Regions from separate parts of the Paenibacillus sp. FSL R10-2796 genome, predicted to be linked through region 2. Evidence: riboswitches for the same ligand, from Rfam matches in the RefSeq annotation. Region 2 holds a riboswitch; each other region holds the start of a gene.

Region 1 (5,853 bases), 950 kb from region 2:
GAAGTAATACGATACATAAGGTGGAAGAAAATGTGATTACAGTTAAGGAGGCTGGGGTGCGGGATTTTCTGGATTTCTGTAATGACCATATGGAGTCGGAGCAGGTTGAATTCCGTATAGATGACCAAACATGGAGACCTCTATCCGAATTACCCACTGTACTTGATATGGAGTGGATTGATGAGGTTATCACTAAGGGTCTTGTTACTTGCTACTTCCAACCGATTGTGAACGTAAGGGAAGAGATTTTTGCATACGAGCTCCTATCCAGATTTAAAAAAGAAGACGGATCTCTTATCTATCCTAATGAGATTTTTGCGGCGGCACGGAATCGTGGGCGTTTATATGCTTTAGACCGGTTATGTAGAATGACGGCTGTAAAATATGCTGCACCCTTAAATAAAAAAACGTTTATTAATTTTATCCCAACGTCGATCTACGCTCCAGAGTTCTGCTTAAGATCAACCGTTGAACTGGCCAATCAATTAGGCGTCGATCCTTCTCTTTTTGTCTTTGAAGTTGTTGAGACGGAGAAAGTGGATGATCTCGCTCATTTGAAAGCTATTTTGACATATTACAAGGATCGGGGATTTGAATACGCTTTAGATGATGTTGGTGAGGGCTTCAGCACGATCGAGATGTTATTGGAGCTTAAACCCCATTACATGAAGCTGGATATGAAATATGTTCAGGGTGTGTCCAGCGATCTGAACAAACAGAAAATAGCAAAGCAATTTTTAGAAAAAGCTTTAGAAATCCAATCCGTTCCTTTAGCAGAAGGTGTGGAGTTTAGAGAGGACTTTGAATGGCTTAAGCAGAGTGGTTATCAGTTGTTTCAGGGCTATTTATTTGGAAAGCCTGATCCTATTCCCAAACAGTAATCCTAATGAGTATATATCCGTCCAGAGGATGAGATGAATTTCAGGTCAGAGTCTGAGTACAGCCAACCCCCGGGGTTGTATAATTTAGGTAATTTGAAAAGGGGGACGGGATGGATATGAAATGGCATCAATTTGTAACGCGCTGGGCGGATTCTAGGGGCTTTGATGGACGAGAGATTGATTATCAATGGCCTTCTCCCTCATTTCCGGTCATCAGTATACGCAGTAATCTAGGGCGATACTCAGGTCAAGCGTATGGCCGTGGAGGTAAACCCCGTGTGAAGACAGCCGTTGGATTAATCGCTATTGGAGATGTAGCTGTTGGCTTGATTTCCATAGGTGCGATAAGCGTGGGCGTATTATCCTTAGGAGCAATATCACTGGGAATGTGGTTAGCGATCGGAGCAATAGCACTTAGCTGGCTTGGCTTCGCAGTGGGAGCGATTGCGATTGCAGGCGTGGCTGTAGGAGCGATCGCAATCGCGGAAAAAGCGTTGGGGGCCATCGCCATAGGGGATACGGCGTTTGGTGCGATAGCGATAGGCAGGATCGCTGGGGGTGCCATAGCTATCGGACAATGGGCATATGGTGTAATCGCAGTTGGCGAACATGGTTTCGGATTAATTCCCATCACGGGCGATGTGTGGAATTGGTTCCGGCGTTTGTTTGGATCGGGTAGTTAAGTAGACCTACAGTCCTAAAGGATGCCCTTCTCTTCCGGGATGGTCGATAAATAATATCTATCACATAAGAAAAACTAATTGCAATTACCTATATTCATTTCATACCAATTAATCATGCGATCCGATCTAGGCTTATGTTACTCTTTGAATGTATTCGAAACTTCATAGGCAAACCTATGGAAATGTAGGGACGCAAAGCTAAAGGGACTAAGGTTATCATAACTATTGTCAGCCAGCTGCCAAAGAGTGTGTAACGCTTTTTGTTAAAATATAAGAAAGTATAAGTTATAAAACTATACTTAATATCTTATATTTCTCGCTTAAACGCTTACCGTCCTTATAAGGACGCCGAAGGCGTTTATGCTTGTTAAGGTTTAATAAAAATTAAGTCTTAATTTTTAGGCGACTTTATACGCAATCAAGCTACTCTTTTGGGGTAGTTTTTTTTGTGCCCATTTTTGGGCACTGGAGAGATTCATATGACATCTGGAGGTAAGAAGAGATGAAGAAAATGATTGCGATCGCTACATCGGCGGCCATATTGGCCAGTTTTTCAAGTGAGGCAGGTTATGCTTTAGCAAGTGAGGTAAGCAAGGTAAATGTAACAAAAACAGTGGCGCAAAGTAAGGTTAACTTATTAAGCAACGCTTCGGTTATTCCGTTTGAGCTGTACGGCAAGGATGCTCTAAATGCCTATAATGAGGTTTTTAGAATGAATCCAGCAAATATTAAATCCATCACAAATAACGGTGGCAACTACTCAGGCTCGCCTATAGCTAAGGCTATGGATGGGGATATGAGCACGCATTGGGAGACTGGCAAACCGAATAGTTCAACGTTTACGAATGAGGTTGTGTTTGTTTTCAATGAGTCCACTGAATTAAATAGAATGGTATACGCGGCTAGGCAATCCGGTGCGAAAGGTAAAGGTTTTGCTCAAGAATTTGAGATCTATGGTTCCACTACCGATGGGGGTGATTTTACGCTCGTGTCTTCTGGAGAGTATACAGGCTCAACCGGTGATGTAGTGGAGATTCAGTTCGCACCTACGGCTTTTAAGAAACTTAAATTTGTCTTCAAAAAAGCGAACCAAGATTGGGCGAGTGCGGCTGAGTTTTCTTTTTATAAAGAGGATAGTGTCTCTGCTAAAATGAAAAATTTATTTACAGATGATACCTTGAGCCAAGTTAGTGCTGCTTTTGATACGGCAGAGAAATTAACAGCTTTAGAGAATGAAGTGCAGGCACATCCACTGTATGCGCAGTTTAAAGAAGAGATAGAGAATGCAAAGATCCTTTTGGAGAACCATCAGGTAGAGGCAACGGCAGCCAAGGTTTCGAAGCTAAAAGGGTATGGAACAGCCTATGAAAATGCCTATAGCCAAGCTTATAGAATGCCGAATGCAAACGTATCAAAAGTAACGGTGAACGGCGGAAGCTACCCAGGTACGAAGCCTGAATATATGCTGGATGACCAGCCCACTACGCATTGGGAAACGAACAAAAACAATGATGCAAGCTTCACGAATGAAGTTGTGTTTGAACTAGCGCAAGCGGAGGTGCTGGACAGAGTAGCTTTTTTAGCTAGAGATAACCGCAAAGGATTCCCAGAGGCTTTTGAAATCTATGCATCAGAGACGAGTAAAGGAGAGACCTTCCAACTTGTATCTAGCGGAACCGCGGTTAGTACCAATGATTTTCTGGAGTTTAAATTCGAGCCTACGAAGTTTAAAAGATTAAAATTTAAGTTCACGAAAGCTAATATCAACAGACCTTTTGCGGCTGAATTTAGATTTTATACAGAAGATAAAGTAAGCGAAGCAGTAAATGGCATTTTCACAGATGGAACGATGAGTGCGGTTGTGCCTGCTTATAATAGCGTCGAAGCAATCAACGAATTAGAAGAAGCGGCAAAAGTACATCCGCTCTATCCAATCCTGAAAGATTCTTTGGATTTAGCTAAGAAGCTAGTGAATGGTGAAGTTCAAACCGAAGGCACCATCATTGAGGCGGAACAACGTGGAGATATGAAAAAGCATGCGCAGGAAAACCTGGGAATAGGCTTCGGAACGAACAACCAACCTACAGGACTTGCGGCAATGCCTGGCGAGACCATCAATGTTTATGTGGATGCTGCTTCGGGCGATAAATTGCCTTCTTTGATCTTTTCACAACAAGAGGGAGCTTGGAATAGTTGGGCTAGGGGCGTACAATTGCGTGCGGGCAAGAACACTATCACTGTACCTGAAATTGCAACGACTAGTGCTTACGCTCATGAGGTAACTAAGGGTGGCACCGTTTATATCGTCAATCCATATACAGCTGAGGAACAAGGGAAAGCGCCATTGATCCGCTTCGAAGGTTTAGAAAAGATTCCTTTTATGACCAAGACCACGGATCCAGAACAATTCAAAACCTTCTTAATCACATACAAACAAAGACTGGACGAAGATAAAGCGGCTCATCCAAATGTTCAAGATCGTAAACTCATAGATGTGGTAGAAATGTCCAGCGATCATGTTATTTTCACAGGAACGGCGACGGAGGCGTACAACAAATATATTACGCAAGGAAATAACCCGCTGGACACCGTAACTGGGTATGACACCTGGATGAAGAGTATTTTTTCCTTCTATGGCTTGGATGGCAGTAGTGAGATTCATGATGCCAAGCTAATTCGTGAGAATATTCGCTTGATGCAGCCTTATGGTGCGATGTATGCAGCGGGAGATCATACAGGGATCCAACTTGGAACAGTAGGAACCATGTTAGGTGATTTTAACAAAGCCTATCCGGGCTGGGGACTGAATCACGAAATTGGGCATCGCTTGGCTATGGGTGAACGGGAATATGGCGAAGTAACTAATAATATGGTGTCTATGTTTATGTCTGTCGCAGCGAATTCGATAGATAATCGTATACCGTATGAATCAGATATCTATAAATATGTCCTCGAAGAAAATAAAGTGGTTATGAATCAGCAGGGCTTATTTGCACAACTCGGAGCCTATTGGCAGCTGGAGCTGGCACATCCGGGATACTGGACAGAGCTAACCAAGCTATATCGGGAGCGGAAGGTCACCCTTACCAACGGTGACAATTCCAAGCAGCAGTATTTGGTGGAGTTCTCCTCCGAAGTACTGGGATTAGATTTAAGCAGCTATTTTGCCAGACATGGCTTCACTGTGAATCCTGAGACAAAAGCGAAAGTAGCCAAGTATCCGGCACCGCAAAAGTTATGGTATTTAAATAACTCGGTGATTAATTATGAGGGAACTGGAATAGCGGATAAAAATCTGGCCATTAAGGTTAATATCACACCTAACACCACGGCTAGAACGAACACGTTAAGTTTCAGTATAGATAAAGAGCTTAAGCAAGACTTTTTAGGATATGAAGTGTATAGAAATGATGTGTTAGTTGGTTTTACAGGAACTGAGCAATTTGTGGATCAGAATGTAGATGTGAGTATCAACTATACGTACAAGATCGTCGGTTATGATAAAAAGCTGAACCCACTGAAGCCCGTACAGGTTAAAGCCTTTAAGCCAGCCTTGTCTGTTGAAGATCAGCTCACTTTAAAGCTTAATCAAACCTTTGATCCGATGAGCTATGTAAAAGCGGCTAACTATCTAGGAAACGATATTACTGCAGATGTCTCTCTGAAAGCCAATAACGTTGATGTAACGCAAAAAGGCAACTACGAAATTGTATATGAAGTGAAAAGCGAAGGGGTTACGGAAACGAAAACCACACAGGTTACGGTAACGAGCGACTACGCCTATATTTCCGATCTCAATGCCAAGTCAGTCGTTGTAGGCTGGGGTGAATTAAAGAAAGATAAAGCCGTTTCCGGAGGAATCATAACCCTTGTTCGCCAAGGGTTGGCTGCGACGTACGCGAAAGGGATTGGTGTTCATGCCAACTCTGAGGTAGTTTACGATATTGAAGGTAAGGGTTACGACTTCTTTGAAAGCTACATTGGGATTGATCAAGCCATGAAAGGGAAACCTTCCTCGGCTACTTTTGCAGTGTATGTGGATGGAGAACAGAAATTTGAGAGTGATGTTTTCCGGGCAGGAACAGAACATCAATTTGTGAAAATCCCTGTGACTGGCGCAAGAGAGGTGAAGCTGGTTACAACAGATGCTAAGGATGGCAATGCTTCAGACCATACGGTATGGTCGGATGCGAAGTTCTCGAATAATTCAAGCAAACCTACCATTACAGTACCGGAAGAGACAACCTTCGTTAAGCTGAACAGCGAATTTGATGTGTTGAGCGATGTAA
Region 2 (5,853 bases):
CAACTACCACAGCCAGCTTGTAGCTACACATCCTTTTGCTTCCTCATGGTGGCAATGGCCGTTTATGAAGAGACCGGTCTGGTTCTTTAGCGGCGGTGAAGGTTTGCCGGAAGGTCAGGTCAGCAGTATAGTGACTATGGGGAATCCTCTTATCTGGTGGACGGGTATTTTTGCGATGCTGGCAACGCTGTGGATTACGCTGAAACGTAAAGATAAGAACCTCTACATGATCTGGATCGCCTTCTTCTCGCAATATGTTCCGTGGATGCTTGTCCCAAGAGAAACATTTATTTACCATTATTTTGCTATGGTACCATTTATGATTCTTGGTATTGTATATATAATGAAGTTGCTGGATAGTAAATTCCCTGAGGCCCGTTACGTACAGTATGTCTATGTAGCCGTTGCTTTGCTGCTCTTTATCGCTTTCTACCCGGTACTGTCAGGGATGCAGGTCAGTGGAGATTACGTGAAAGATATGCTGCGTTGGTTCCCAACTTGGGTTTTCTAGGATTTAATAAAAATCTATAAAATAAGTTTATGAATGCAGCGTTATTATGAAGTGTAGATGGATGTAACGCTCCAAAAAGCTTGTAGGAGGAATAAAGGTGAAAGCCAGATATAGTGTGATTGTACCCATGTTCAATGAGGAGCAAGTAATTAGCCATACTTATGAACGTTTGAAAAAAGTAATGGACGAGTGCGGCGATACTTATGAGCTGGTCTTCGTCAATGACGGCAGTCGTGATCGTTCCGCCCAGATGATTCGGGAGATCTGTGAACGAGACGAGCATGTCAAGCTGATTGACTTCTCGCGTAATTTCGGACATCAGGTAGCGATTACAGCTGGCATGGACTATGCCGAAGGTCAAGCGGTTGTTGTTATTGACGCTGATCTTCAGGATCCTCCGGAGGTCATTTTGCAAATGATCGAGAAGTGGAAAGAGGGCTACGACGTTGTATATGCGAAACGCCTGAAGCGCCACGGAGAAACGATGTTCAAAAAGGTCACCGCGAAGCTTTTTTACCGCCTGCTCAGCAGTATGACAAGTGTGGATATTCCTACGGATACAGGCGATTTCCGTCTTATTGACCGTAAGGTATGTGATGTCCTGCGGGGACTTAAAGAAAAGAACCGCTATGTCAGAGGTTTGGTGAGCTGGGTTGGCTTCAAGCAGACTATGGTGGAATATGAACGGGAAGAACGTTTTGCCGGAGAAACCAAATATCCGCTGAAGAAAATGATTCGTTTTGCGTTAGATGGCATCACCTCTTTTTCACATAAGCCGCTTAAGATTGCTACGTATATTGGATTCTTCCTTTCATTCTCTAGCTTTCTCTATTTATTTTTCGTCTTGTTTCAAAAGATATTTTTTACCTCCTGGACGGTTCCGGGCTGGGCTTCCATTGTAGGCGTTAATCTGCTCTTTAACGGTATCGTTCTGATGCTGTTGGGTGTGATTGGGGAGTATATCGGACGGATTTATGACGAGTCTAAAGATAGACCGCTATATATTGTTAGTGAGACTAAAGGCTACCAGAACGAAGAACAACTGGACCGCCGGAAGGACCACAATGATGTCAGATAAGAACTTGCGCGCTGCATTCATACAGTTCCTCAAATTTAATGCCGTAGGTTTGCTCAATACGCTTATTGATTTTGTGATTTTCACATTGTTGAATTCACTAGGGATGGTATACGCATTGGCGCAGGTGATCTCCTATAGTGCAGGCACGGCGAATAGCTTTATTTTGAATAAAAAAGTTACCTTTCGTGATCGCAACCGGGGGAATAAAGAAGGCTTCGACCGCGTACAGCTGGTCAAGTTTATCGTGCTGAATCTGGTAGTGCTCGGAATATCACTGTTGTTAATGCATCTGTTGACAGACAAACTAGGTATTCAAGTCTTGATCTCCAAGGTGCTGGTTACCTTTATCACGGTGATCATCAATTTCTTTGGAAGTCGTAAATGGGTATTTTAAACATTAATTTCAGGCAGAAGGAGTTGCTATGCTTAAAGGCAAGTAGCTGTTTCTGCTTGATTTGTATATAACCATAGAAACAATATACGGAGGTGAATAACATTGCGTAAATTCTCCTATCTACTCATACTGGCTGGGATACTTATCATGTTATATCCGACAGCTAACGAGTGGTACAACGACAGGCAGCAGGAGAAGTTATTAGAAACGGCTGAACTAAGCACTGCCGATAGTACTCCCCAGCCAGATCTGAAGAGCAGGTATGCTGAAGTTACTCAGCTGTTAGCAGAGGAATCGGTTCTGGATGCCCAGGCACAGCCCCAACCCCAAGAGACAGAAAAGCCTGAACCGGAGATTGCAGTCGGTGGCAAAGTAATCGCACTAATTGAAATCGATAAGATTGATTTGAAGCTGCCTGTATTAGAAGGGGCTACAAAAGCTAATATGAAACATGCTGCAGCCCATATGAAAGAAACGGCACCCCTTGGAGAGATCGGGAATGCTGCAATCGCGGCGCATCGGGCTAGAACTACGGGGCGTTTGTTTAACAGATTGAATGAGGTTGTTGTGGGGGATGTTATCACGGTAAAGACTAGTGATCAGGTGTTTAACTATGAGGTATACGATATTTCTGTTGTAGATCCGAGTGATGTCTCCGTTCTTGACGGGAATGACAAGGATAAGATTCTTACTCTGATTACATGTGATCCGCTAGTGAATCCAACGCATCGGCTGATTGTTCATGCCAAATTAACAAAAGGAGAATAGTGAATGACAAGAAAACACAAATACCGGGAGATATTTATAAAATAATGGGTAATCTAGTAAATTAGGTCTTGTTCACAACTATAAATATGATAGTATTATACTATGAAAGCTAAACACGATAACGGCAAACCTTCCGAAAGGTAGGGACGCAAAGCTAAAGGGCCTTTTCCCAAAAGGATGGCAGCCAGCTACCGAATGAAGAGGCTTTTTTTGTTTGTTTCAAATGGATTCTATCAATTATATCTAGTAAAGCTAGAACAGATAGAGCTTATACGATAACGGCAAACCTATCGAAAGGTAGGGACGCAAAGCTAAAGGGCCTTCCCGAAAGGATGGCAGCCAGCTACCGAAAGGAGTTTTATCCGTGAAAAAGGTTTATTTTATGCTGGTGGCGTTGTTCGTCCTAATGACTTCAGTTCCGGTAAGTACAGCTCAAGCTGCAAGTGCAGATGCCAGTTGGTTGATTACATCCAAAGTGGCTCAAGGTGTTATTGGTATTAACTATGATATTCCGAAAGATAAAAGAATCAAACTCATGATCACCAAAGATAACAGCAGCTATACATATAACTTGTATGCTTCTGGACAAGCTGAGGACTTCCCTTTGCAACAAGGAAATGGGACTTATAAGGTTTCTGTTCTGGAGAATACAACCGGCAATAAATACAAAGCGTTATATTCCGAAGTAGTAGACGTAACCATGAGTGACTCGAATTCCGTATATTTGGGCTCCGTACAGAATGTGAAATGGAGTTCTTCTGATAAAGCGATTGTCAAAGCTAAACAATTAGTACAAGGCAAAACAACAGACGAAGAGAAAGTTAAAGCGATCTATAACTATGTAGTTGCGAATGTACAATATGATTACTCTCTTGCTAATAGTGTAACTACTGATTATATTCCAAGCATCGATAAGACATTGACTACTAAAAAAGGGATTTGCTATGATTACGCTTCTCTTTTTGCCGCAATGCTGCGGAGTGTAGATGTTCCTGCTAAGTTGGTAATGGGGAATACAAGCTACGTTACGCAATATCATGCCTGGAACGAAGTGTTGCTTAATGGGAAGTGGGTTACCATTGATACTACAGTGGATGCAGGACTTGCAAAGAGTGATAAGAAAACCGATTTAATTAAAGCCTCAAGCAAATATACTGCGGCAAAATACTATTAAGTTCGTCGCTAGAAACATAACTCTATTAAATAAACAACTAGCTTAATTATTAAGCTAGTTGTTTATTTTTATATTAGGGGTTGCTTTTCTATTAATAGTTGGGGTATTATAGGTAAGCGTTGTTAGACAGCGTACAGGCGATACAGACGAGGCTGATAAAAAGCTTCGAAAAATAAAGCTTGCATTTCTGAAGACAACATGATATATTATAAGAGTTGCTGCTGAGACATTAAACGGCGCCAACAAGAACTTGATCTTTGAAAACTGAACAACGAGTGAGTAGGAAATCACGTAAGTGAAATCCAAAATTAGAGAATTAATTTTCTCGTCAGATGTTTCAAAATGAGCATATCGCTCTTTTCAATACTAATTGGAGAGTTTGATCCTGGCTCAGGACGAACGCTGGCGGCGTGCCTAATACATGCAAGTCGAGCGGAGTTACTTTGAAAGCTTGCTTTCAAAGTAACTTAGCGGCGGACGGGTGAGTAACACGTAGGCAACCTGCCCTTCAGACTGGGATAACTACCGGAAACGGTAGCTAATACCGGATAATTTCTTTTTTCTCCTGAGAGAAGAATGAAAGACGGAGCAATCTGTCACTGAGGGATGGGCCTGCGGCGCATTAGCTAGTTGGTGGGGTAACGGCCCACCAAGGCGACGATGCGTAGCCGACCTGAGAGGGTGAACGGCCACACTGGGACTGAGACACGGCCCAGACTCCTACGGGAGGCAGCAGTAGGGAATCTTCCGCAATGGGCGAAAGCCTGACGGAGCAACGCCGCGTGAGTGATGAAGGTTTTCGGATCGTAAAGCTCTGTTGCCAGGGAAGAACGTCCGGTAGAGTAACTGCTACCGGAGTGACGGTACCTGAGAAGAAAGCCCCGGCTAACTACGTGCCAGCAGCCGCGGTAATACGTAGGGGGCAAGCGTTGTCCGGAATTATTGGGCGTAAAGCGCGCGCAGGCGGCTATTTAAGTCTGGTGTTTAAACCTTGGGCTCAACCTGAGGTCGCACTGGAAACTGGGTGGCTTGAGTACAGAAGAGGAAAGTGGAATTCCACGTGTAGCGGTGAAATGCGTAGATATGTGGAGGAACACCAGTGGCGAAGGCGACTTTCTGGGCTGTAACTGACGCTGAGGCGCGAAAGCGTGGGGAGCAAACAGGATTAGATACCCTGGTAGTCCACGCCGTAAACGATGAGTGCTAGGTGTTAGGGGTTTCGATACCCTTGGTGCCGAAGTTAACACAGTAAGCACTCCGCCTGGGGAGTACGGTCGCAAGACTGAAACTCAAAGGAATTGACGGGGACCCGCACAAGCAGTGGAGTATGTGGTTTAATTCGAAGCAACGCGAAGAACCTTACCAGGTCTTGACATCCCTCTGAATCCACTAGAGATAGTGGCGGCCTTCGGGACAGAGGAGACAGGTGGTGCATGGTTGTCGTCAGCTCGTGTCGTGAGATGTTGGGTTAAGTCCCGCAACGAGCGCAACCCTTAACTTTAGTTGCCAGCAAGTAATGTTGGGCACTCTAGAGTGACTGCCGGTGACAAACCGGAGGAAGGTGGGGATGACGTCAAATCATCATGCCCCTTATGACCTGGGCTACACACGTACTACAATGGCCGGTACAACGGGAAGCGAAGCCGCGAGGTGGAGCCAATCCCATCAAAGCCGGTCTCAGTTCGGATTGCAGGCTGCAACTCGCCTGCATGAAGTCGGAATTGCTAGTAATCGCGGATCAGCATGCCGCGGTGAATACGTTCCCGGGTCTTGTACACACCGCCCGTCACACCACGAGAGTTTACAACACCCGAAGTCGGTGGGGTAACCCGCAAGGGAGCCAGCCGCCGAAGGTGGGGTAGATGATTGGGGTGAAGTCGTAACAAGGTAGCCGTATCGGAAGGTGCGGCTGGATCACCTCCTTTCTA
Region 3 (5,853 bases), 3.2 Mb from region 2:
TGCGGTTGTCCGGTTATAGACATAACCTTAGGATCGGCTGCTAGAGCAGCGGCTGCTCTACCGATATAGGTTGTGGATTCAGTCATCTGCAATTCTTTAACCTCATGCCAATGCTCCTCATCCGTGTTCATGCTCTCCAACACCGCCTCTGTCCTCATCCAGCCCGGAGTAAGCGGAATAACTGCAATGTTGTCCTCTTTAAGCTCATTCGATAACCCGTAGGCCATACGCACAAGTGTATTTTTAGAAAGATCATAATAGAAATTTCCTAGATATTTGTAATGATCCCAAAAGGTTGTGTGGATGATTAGACCGCCAGCTTTTGCCTCACGCATTAATGGTATTGCATAATAGTTTGTTATCAACTGTGCCCTCACACCCGCATTAAACATATTGTCCCAATGCGCTGTAGGAAGCTCCCAGAAAGACTTCTGCTCAATAGGTAAATCGTTGCCGCCCCATACATTATTGACTAAAATATCAAGCTTTCCTTGCTCTGAAGCAATCTGGCGAATGACCGCTTCTGTCTCCTGATCTTTTGTATGATCACATCGTATGGCGCTGCCGGACCCTCCCTCCGCTTTTATTTCCCTAAGTACGTTATCAATGCTCCGCTTGCTATGCTCTATGCCAGAAGCCTCTGTCGTTCTGCCCGTAATATAAACGAATGCACCTTTCCTTGCCAGCTCCAATGCAATTCCTCTACCAGCACCTCTGCTGCCTCCGGTGACCAATGCTACTCTTCCTTTTAAAGTCATATTCTCAATCCTTTCTACACTTGTTTTTCTCTAAATGTTCTGTATTTAATCCTTACCTTATATAGTATAATTCTTTAATATGACATCAACTGACATATATAATATAATAATTAATTAAGAACTAGCCAACATTTATTAGGAGGAGGAGTGTCCCTTAATGAGAGCCGATCGTTTGTTATCCATCTTACTTTTGCTGCAAAATCGTGGAAAGATGACGTCCCGTGAGCTAGCCCAGACCTTAGAAGTGTCTGAACGAACTGTGTTTAGAGATATGGAAGCCTTATGTACAGCAGGAATACCGATTCTTGCCGAACGGGGACGTGAAGGGGGTTGGATGCTCACAGAAGGATACCGGACCTCCTTAACGGGTATGAAGCCCTCAGAGATTGCAACTCTGCTGCTGTCCGCAGACTCCTCAATCTTAAAAGATCTGGGTATACAAAACGACTTCTCTTCTGCCGTGCTTAAGCTGGAGGCTGCTTCCCCATCCAGGCCGAATAATCCAGCCAGTTACCTGAGCCAGCGCATTCATATAGATGGTGCCAGCTGGCACCCTTCCGACGAGACATATCCGTTCCTATCTGTCCTGCAGGAAGCTGTTTGGGAAGACCGTAAAGTGAAGATCACTTACCCACGGAATGACGAGATGAAGGAGCGTTTCATTGAACCTCTCGGGTTAGTCGCAAAACGTGGAGTTTGGTATGTAGTGGCACGAACCGTGGGTGAAATGCGGACTTTTCGCGTGTCGAGATTAATACAAGCTGACGCAACTTATGAATCATTTGTCAGACCTGAGGCTTTTGATTTAAAAAGCTACTGGGAACAATCGACTTTAGCTTTTAAAGCAGCACTGCCAAAATATGTAGTGAACTTAAAGGTGAATGAGTCTATTCTTAAAGAATTACAACGTGAAAGATATGTAACTATAACTTTAGTAGAACCCTCTGCTAATACTGGGTGGATGAACGTGGAGGCCGAATTTAATGCTATAGAATCTGCCTGTCGTATCGTACTCTCTTTCTCTCCTTCAGTTATTGTTTTAGCTCCTATCGAACTAGTAGGGATGGTAAAGTCTGCTATTAAAACAATTTCCACAATATATGAGGAATTTTGACATGAATTCTAAATATCTACTACTTAAAGAAGATTTATGACACTTCTCTATAGACCAATGACCTATAAATCCCCTATAATAACACCATTACATAAAATTTAATAAGGGGGACATTTTACCAATGAGCTGGATGCACAAACTTCCGTTAAAACAAAGAATTGTTGCCGGATGTTACCTCGTTGCCGCACTGTTTGCTATTCCTGTCTTAGTTACGTTAATGATTCTAGGTCAATTTCTCGTAGGAATTATACTAGTAGTTGTTCTTGCAGGTCTGACTTTACCTGTTGCTCGCTTCGTGGAGAGAACGCTTACATCATCTTTTGATGATATTGCTAATGTATCTCACAGTATTTCGAAGGGCGATTTCACTAGCAGAGCGGACGAAAATGGCTCAATGGGTGACGTAAGCCGCTCCTTTAACACAATGATTGATAAGCTCAAGAAGATTCTGACCGATGCATCGCAGATCACCCGTCAAGTTATGGATGCAAGCCGCGGAATCGAAGATAAGAACCAGAACCTGAAAATTGTCATGGCACAAGTAGCCTCTTCTTCTACTGAGCTCGCTCTTGGTGCAAATGAAATATCTACGGATATCGCTGATATGACAGAATCCATTAAAGACATTGAGACCAAAGTATCCAATTATACGAACTCCACCAAAGAAATGAACAGACGTTCAATACATACCTTAGAACTTGTTGAGCAAGGGCGCCAATCCGTAGATACACAGGCTGAAGGCATGCGTAAAAACATAGAGGCTACACAAAAAGTGGCTGATACTATTGAAGCTCTCTCACAAAATGCCCGCGGGATTACGATGATCACCAAGACCATCACAGAGATCGCTGAGCAGACCAACCTGCTGTCACTGAATGCCTCCATCGAAGCTGCTCGTGCCGGAGAGCATGGTCGGGGTTTTGCCGTTGTAGCTCAAGAGGTCCGCAAGCTTGCTGAAGAATCTACGGCATCCACAAAAGAAGTATTCGGCTTGGTCCGCAGCATTGAGTCAGATATTAAACAAGCCATCGATAATATTGCCATCAATGAAGAGGTTGTGCAGGTTCAGAATGAAATGATCACTCAATCTGCCCATATTTTCGCACAAATTGTACAAAGCGTGCAGTACATTACCGAGCAAATCTCTTCATTCTCTGCGGAGAGTGATCTTATGCTAGAAAGTGCCTTGAAAATTTCCAGTGCAATTGAGAATATCTCAGCTATCACCGAAGAAACTGCTGCTGGCACGGAAGAGGTATCGGCGGCTATGAATGAACAGATTAATGCCCTGCAGTCTGTTGCAGAAGAAACGGAAAAAATGACCCAGGCCGTATTTAATCTGCAAAAAACCATTCATATCTTTAAATTCTAGTTCAAAACTATCAACTGCCACCTAAGCTGAGTCTTAGGTGGCAGTTTTTTTCGCGAGGCAAAACTTCATCTCTTGGACAAGACTTTCGTCAAATTTCGAGTTTTTTTAGCGGATTATGTTGACAAAAATTAATGAGGAATATATTGTAAAGTAAAATTATTCTTATCAACTATAAATTAATATTGGCAAAATCCTCGAAAGAGGATGACGCAAAACCATGGATCTACAGCCTCATTTTTTCGTTTGAGGCCATGATTGCCAGGTTGCAGAGGAACCAGGACGGCTGAACTATTGTTCAGTCTTAGCGGCGCCTTATGCCACCAACCTGTGCTTACTATAGAGCACAGGTTTTTACTTTTTGAGTATATTGATCTATCGTATCTATTCGGTAGATTAATAACTAATATATATCAAAAAACTTGTGAGGTGTTTCTTTTGAAGACAGTCGCAGATTACATGGCGGAAGCACTACGTAACCTTGGAGTCACCCATTCTTTTGGGATCATTGGCAAATCCATTTGTCCAATTGTTCTAAAGATGGTGGATTACGGTATTGAATTTATTCCCGGCAGACATGAAGCAAGCTCCGGATTCGAAGCAGCAGGGTATGCGCTGAAAACGGGTAACCTAGGCGTAGCATTTGGTACTTCGGGTCCTGGGGGAACTAACCTGCTTACAGCAGCAGCACATGCGAAAGCTAACAACCTACCTGTCCTATTTATTACCGGCCACCAATCCATTACAGAGCTTGGAATTCCTCAATGTCAGGACTCCACCTCTTTTCTGGCTGATTTAGCTGATATGTTCAGACCTGCCACCTTGTTCAGTAAATTGGTTGAACGTGGGGATCACTTTGGTACTATTTTTAATCATGCGATTTCTGTGGCCCTGACCAAACGGGGTCCTGTTCATCTTTGTATTCCTTTTGATGTACAAACTGAAGTATTGGAAGAATGCAATATAGTAATCCCAGAAAGAGAGTCTCTAATTAGTCAAGCTAATATCGATAGAGTCATCGATGCTATTCAAGCTGCTAAGAATCCTTTGATTATTGCGGGTAAAGGAATTAACCGCTCCGGAGCACATAAAGAGCTTGTTCAACTCGCAGAAACATTTAATATTCCTGTAGTAACATCTCCTGGTGGAAAAGGGGCTATAGTCTGGGATCACCCACTCTATCATGGTCCTATTGGCGTTGGCGGTTCGACCCACGGGGACGATTTATTGAATAAAAGCGATTTATTTATAGTGCTTGGATCACGTTTAAGTGATATGACCATCTGTAATCTTAAACGGGAGAATCATCCAGCAACTTTAATTCAATTTGATATTGATCCAACCTTTGTCGGAAAAATACTATTGTCCAAAACGATACCGGTCACTGGGGACCTGCGCGATAATTTGGTGCACTGCCTAAATCATATTGACCCAAGCACAATCACCAAACGTGAGGCTTTGGCCGATGCGGATTATTCAGAAGAGCTTCCAACCCTCAAGAATCTTTCCCTTGCTTCGGTAATGAGCACTTTAAGTGATTTGATCCCTTATAATAATTCAATTTTCGTTGATGATGGAAGTCATGGATTCCACGCTGCAAAATGGTACAAGGTTAAGAAACCGGGCAGCTTTGTTTTTGATGCGTATTTTGCTTGCATGGGTAATTCGATCGGCATGGCTATTGGTGCAAAAGTTGCTGCTCCTGAAGAAACTGTCCTCTGCATTACAGGTGATGGTTGTTTCATGATGCTCGGCGCTGAGATTAACACCGCTGTCTGCAAAGATATCCCTGTCATCTTTATCGTGGTCAATAATAAGCAACTAGATATGGCTCTTAAGGGTATGGAGAAAACCACAGGTCGTATCGATGGAACTCTATATGAAGTACCAATGGACGCCGTAAAATTCGCTGAATCTCTAGGTGCTAAAGGCTACAAATGTGAGACTGCGGATGAATTCACAGCTGCAATTAAAGATGCGGTAGCTCTAAACCATGTTGCCGTTATTGAACTACTAACAGACCGTGATGAAGTCCCTCCGACTGCACACCGTACTTTGAACCTAAACTAGGAGGCTAACCATGAAGGAAAATATCAACAGTGGTCTCAACCACTTCACGAATCTATCAGGAGACTATGGCGCAAAAGCACTAGCTCCAATTAAAGACCACTTCCCTGACTTGGCTGAATTTATTATGGGGAATGCCTATGGCGATATTTTTCAACGTAATACTATAGCCCCTGACTGGAAGGAAATCGCAGTCATTTCATCTTTAATTTCAATGGGTCAATTCGAACAGTTGGGCGTTCATTATGTCATGGCCCTTCGTGTTGGAGTTACCGTAGAACAGCTTAAAGGTATTCTATTACACTTAGTACCCGTTATAGGGGCACCTAGAATCATCACAGCTTTTAATATCCTGCTTGCAACCATAGAAGAAATCCAATAACCCAACAGTTCGACAACAATATACAAAATTCGACTTTATTATTGCATACACTTGAAAAATATGCCTATAATAGAGTCGGAATATCCCATTACTTGCTGTATAGTGTCGAATTTTGACTTTTATAAAACAGCTAAATGGATATACATGGCTGGATATTGCAGTC

Evidence for each region. A riboswitch is a leader RNA that binds a small molecule or an ion and turns the genes downstream of it on or off. The one in region 2 is predicted to bind cyclic di-GMP.
Region 1: linked by a shared signal. The riboswitch ahead of NST58_RS31735 (NPCBM/NEW2 domain-containing protein) and the one ahead of NST58_RS03670 (transglutaminase-like domain-containing protein) in region 2 are both predicted to bind cyclic di-GMP.
Region 3: linked by a shared signal. The riboswitch ahead of NST58_RS22330 (thiamine pyrophosphate-binding protein) and the one ahead of NST58_RS03670 (transglutaminase-like domain-containing protein) in region 2 are both predicted to bind cyclic di-GMP.

What each region holds. Positions count from the first base shown of each region.
Region 1 is NZ_CP150178.1:7,115,032-7,120,884, reverse strand. It holds gene NST58_RS31745 (EAL domain-containing protein) at 1-881, shown strand, start outside; gene NST58_RS31740 (hypothetical protein) at 998-1,564, shown strand; cyclic di-GMP riboswitch class I at 1,722-1,808, shown strand; gene NST58_RS31735 (NPCBM/NEW2 domain-containing protein) at 2,067-5,853, shown strand, end outside.
Region 2 is NZ_CP150178.1:790,733-796,585, forward strand. It holds gene NST58_RS03650 (phospholipid carrier-dependent glycosyltransferase) at 1-511, shown strand, start outside; gene NST58_RS03655 (glycosyltransferase family 2 protein) at 609-1,589, shown strand; gene NST58_RS03660 (GtrA family protein) at 1,576-1,983, shown strand; gene NST58_RS03665 (class D sortase) at 2,086-2,751, shown strand; cyclic di-GMP riboswitch class I at 2,865-2,947, shown strand; cyclic di-GMP riboswitch class I at 3,022-3,102, shown strand; gene NST58_RS03670 (transglutaminase-like domain-containing protein) at 3,116-3,925, shown strand; rRNA gene NST58_RS03675 (16S ribosomal RNA) at 4,293-5,850, shown strand.
Region 3 is NZ_CP150178.1:4,910,908-4,916,760, forward strand. It holds gene NST58_RS22315 (SDR family NAD(P)-dependent oxidoreductase) at 1-758, opposite strand, end outside; gene NST58_RS22320 (YafY family protein) at 916-1,872, shown strand; gene NST58_RS22325 (HAMP domain-containing methyl-accepting chemotaxis protein) at 1,994-3,244, shown strand; cyclic di-GMP riboswitch class I at 3,419-3,515, shown strand; gene NST58_RS22330 (thiamine pyrophosphate-binding protein) at 3,671-5,311, shown strand; gene NST58_RS22335 (carboxymuconolactone decarboxylase family protein) at 5,322-5,690, shown strand.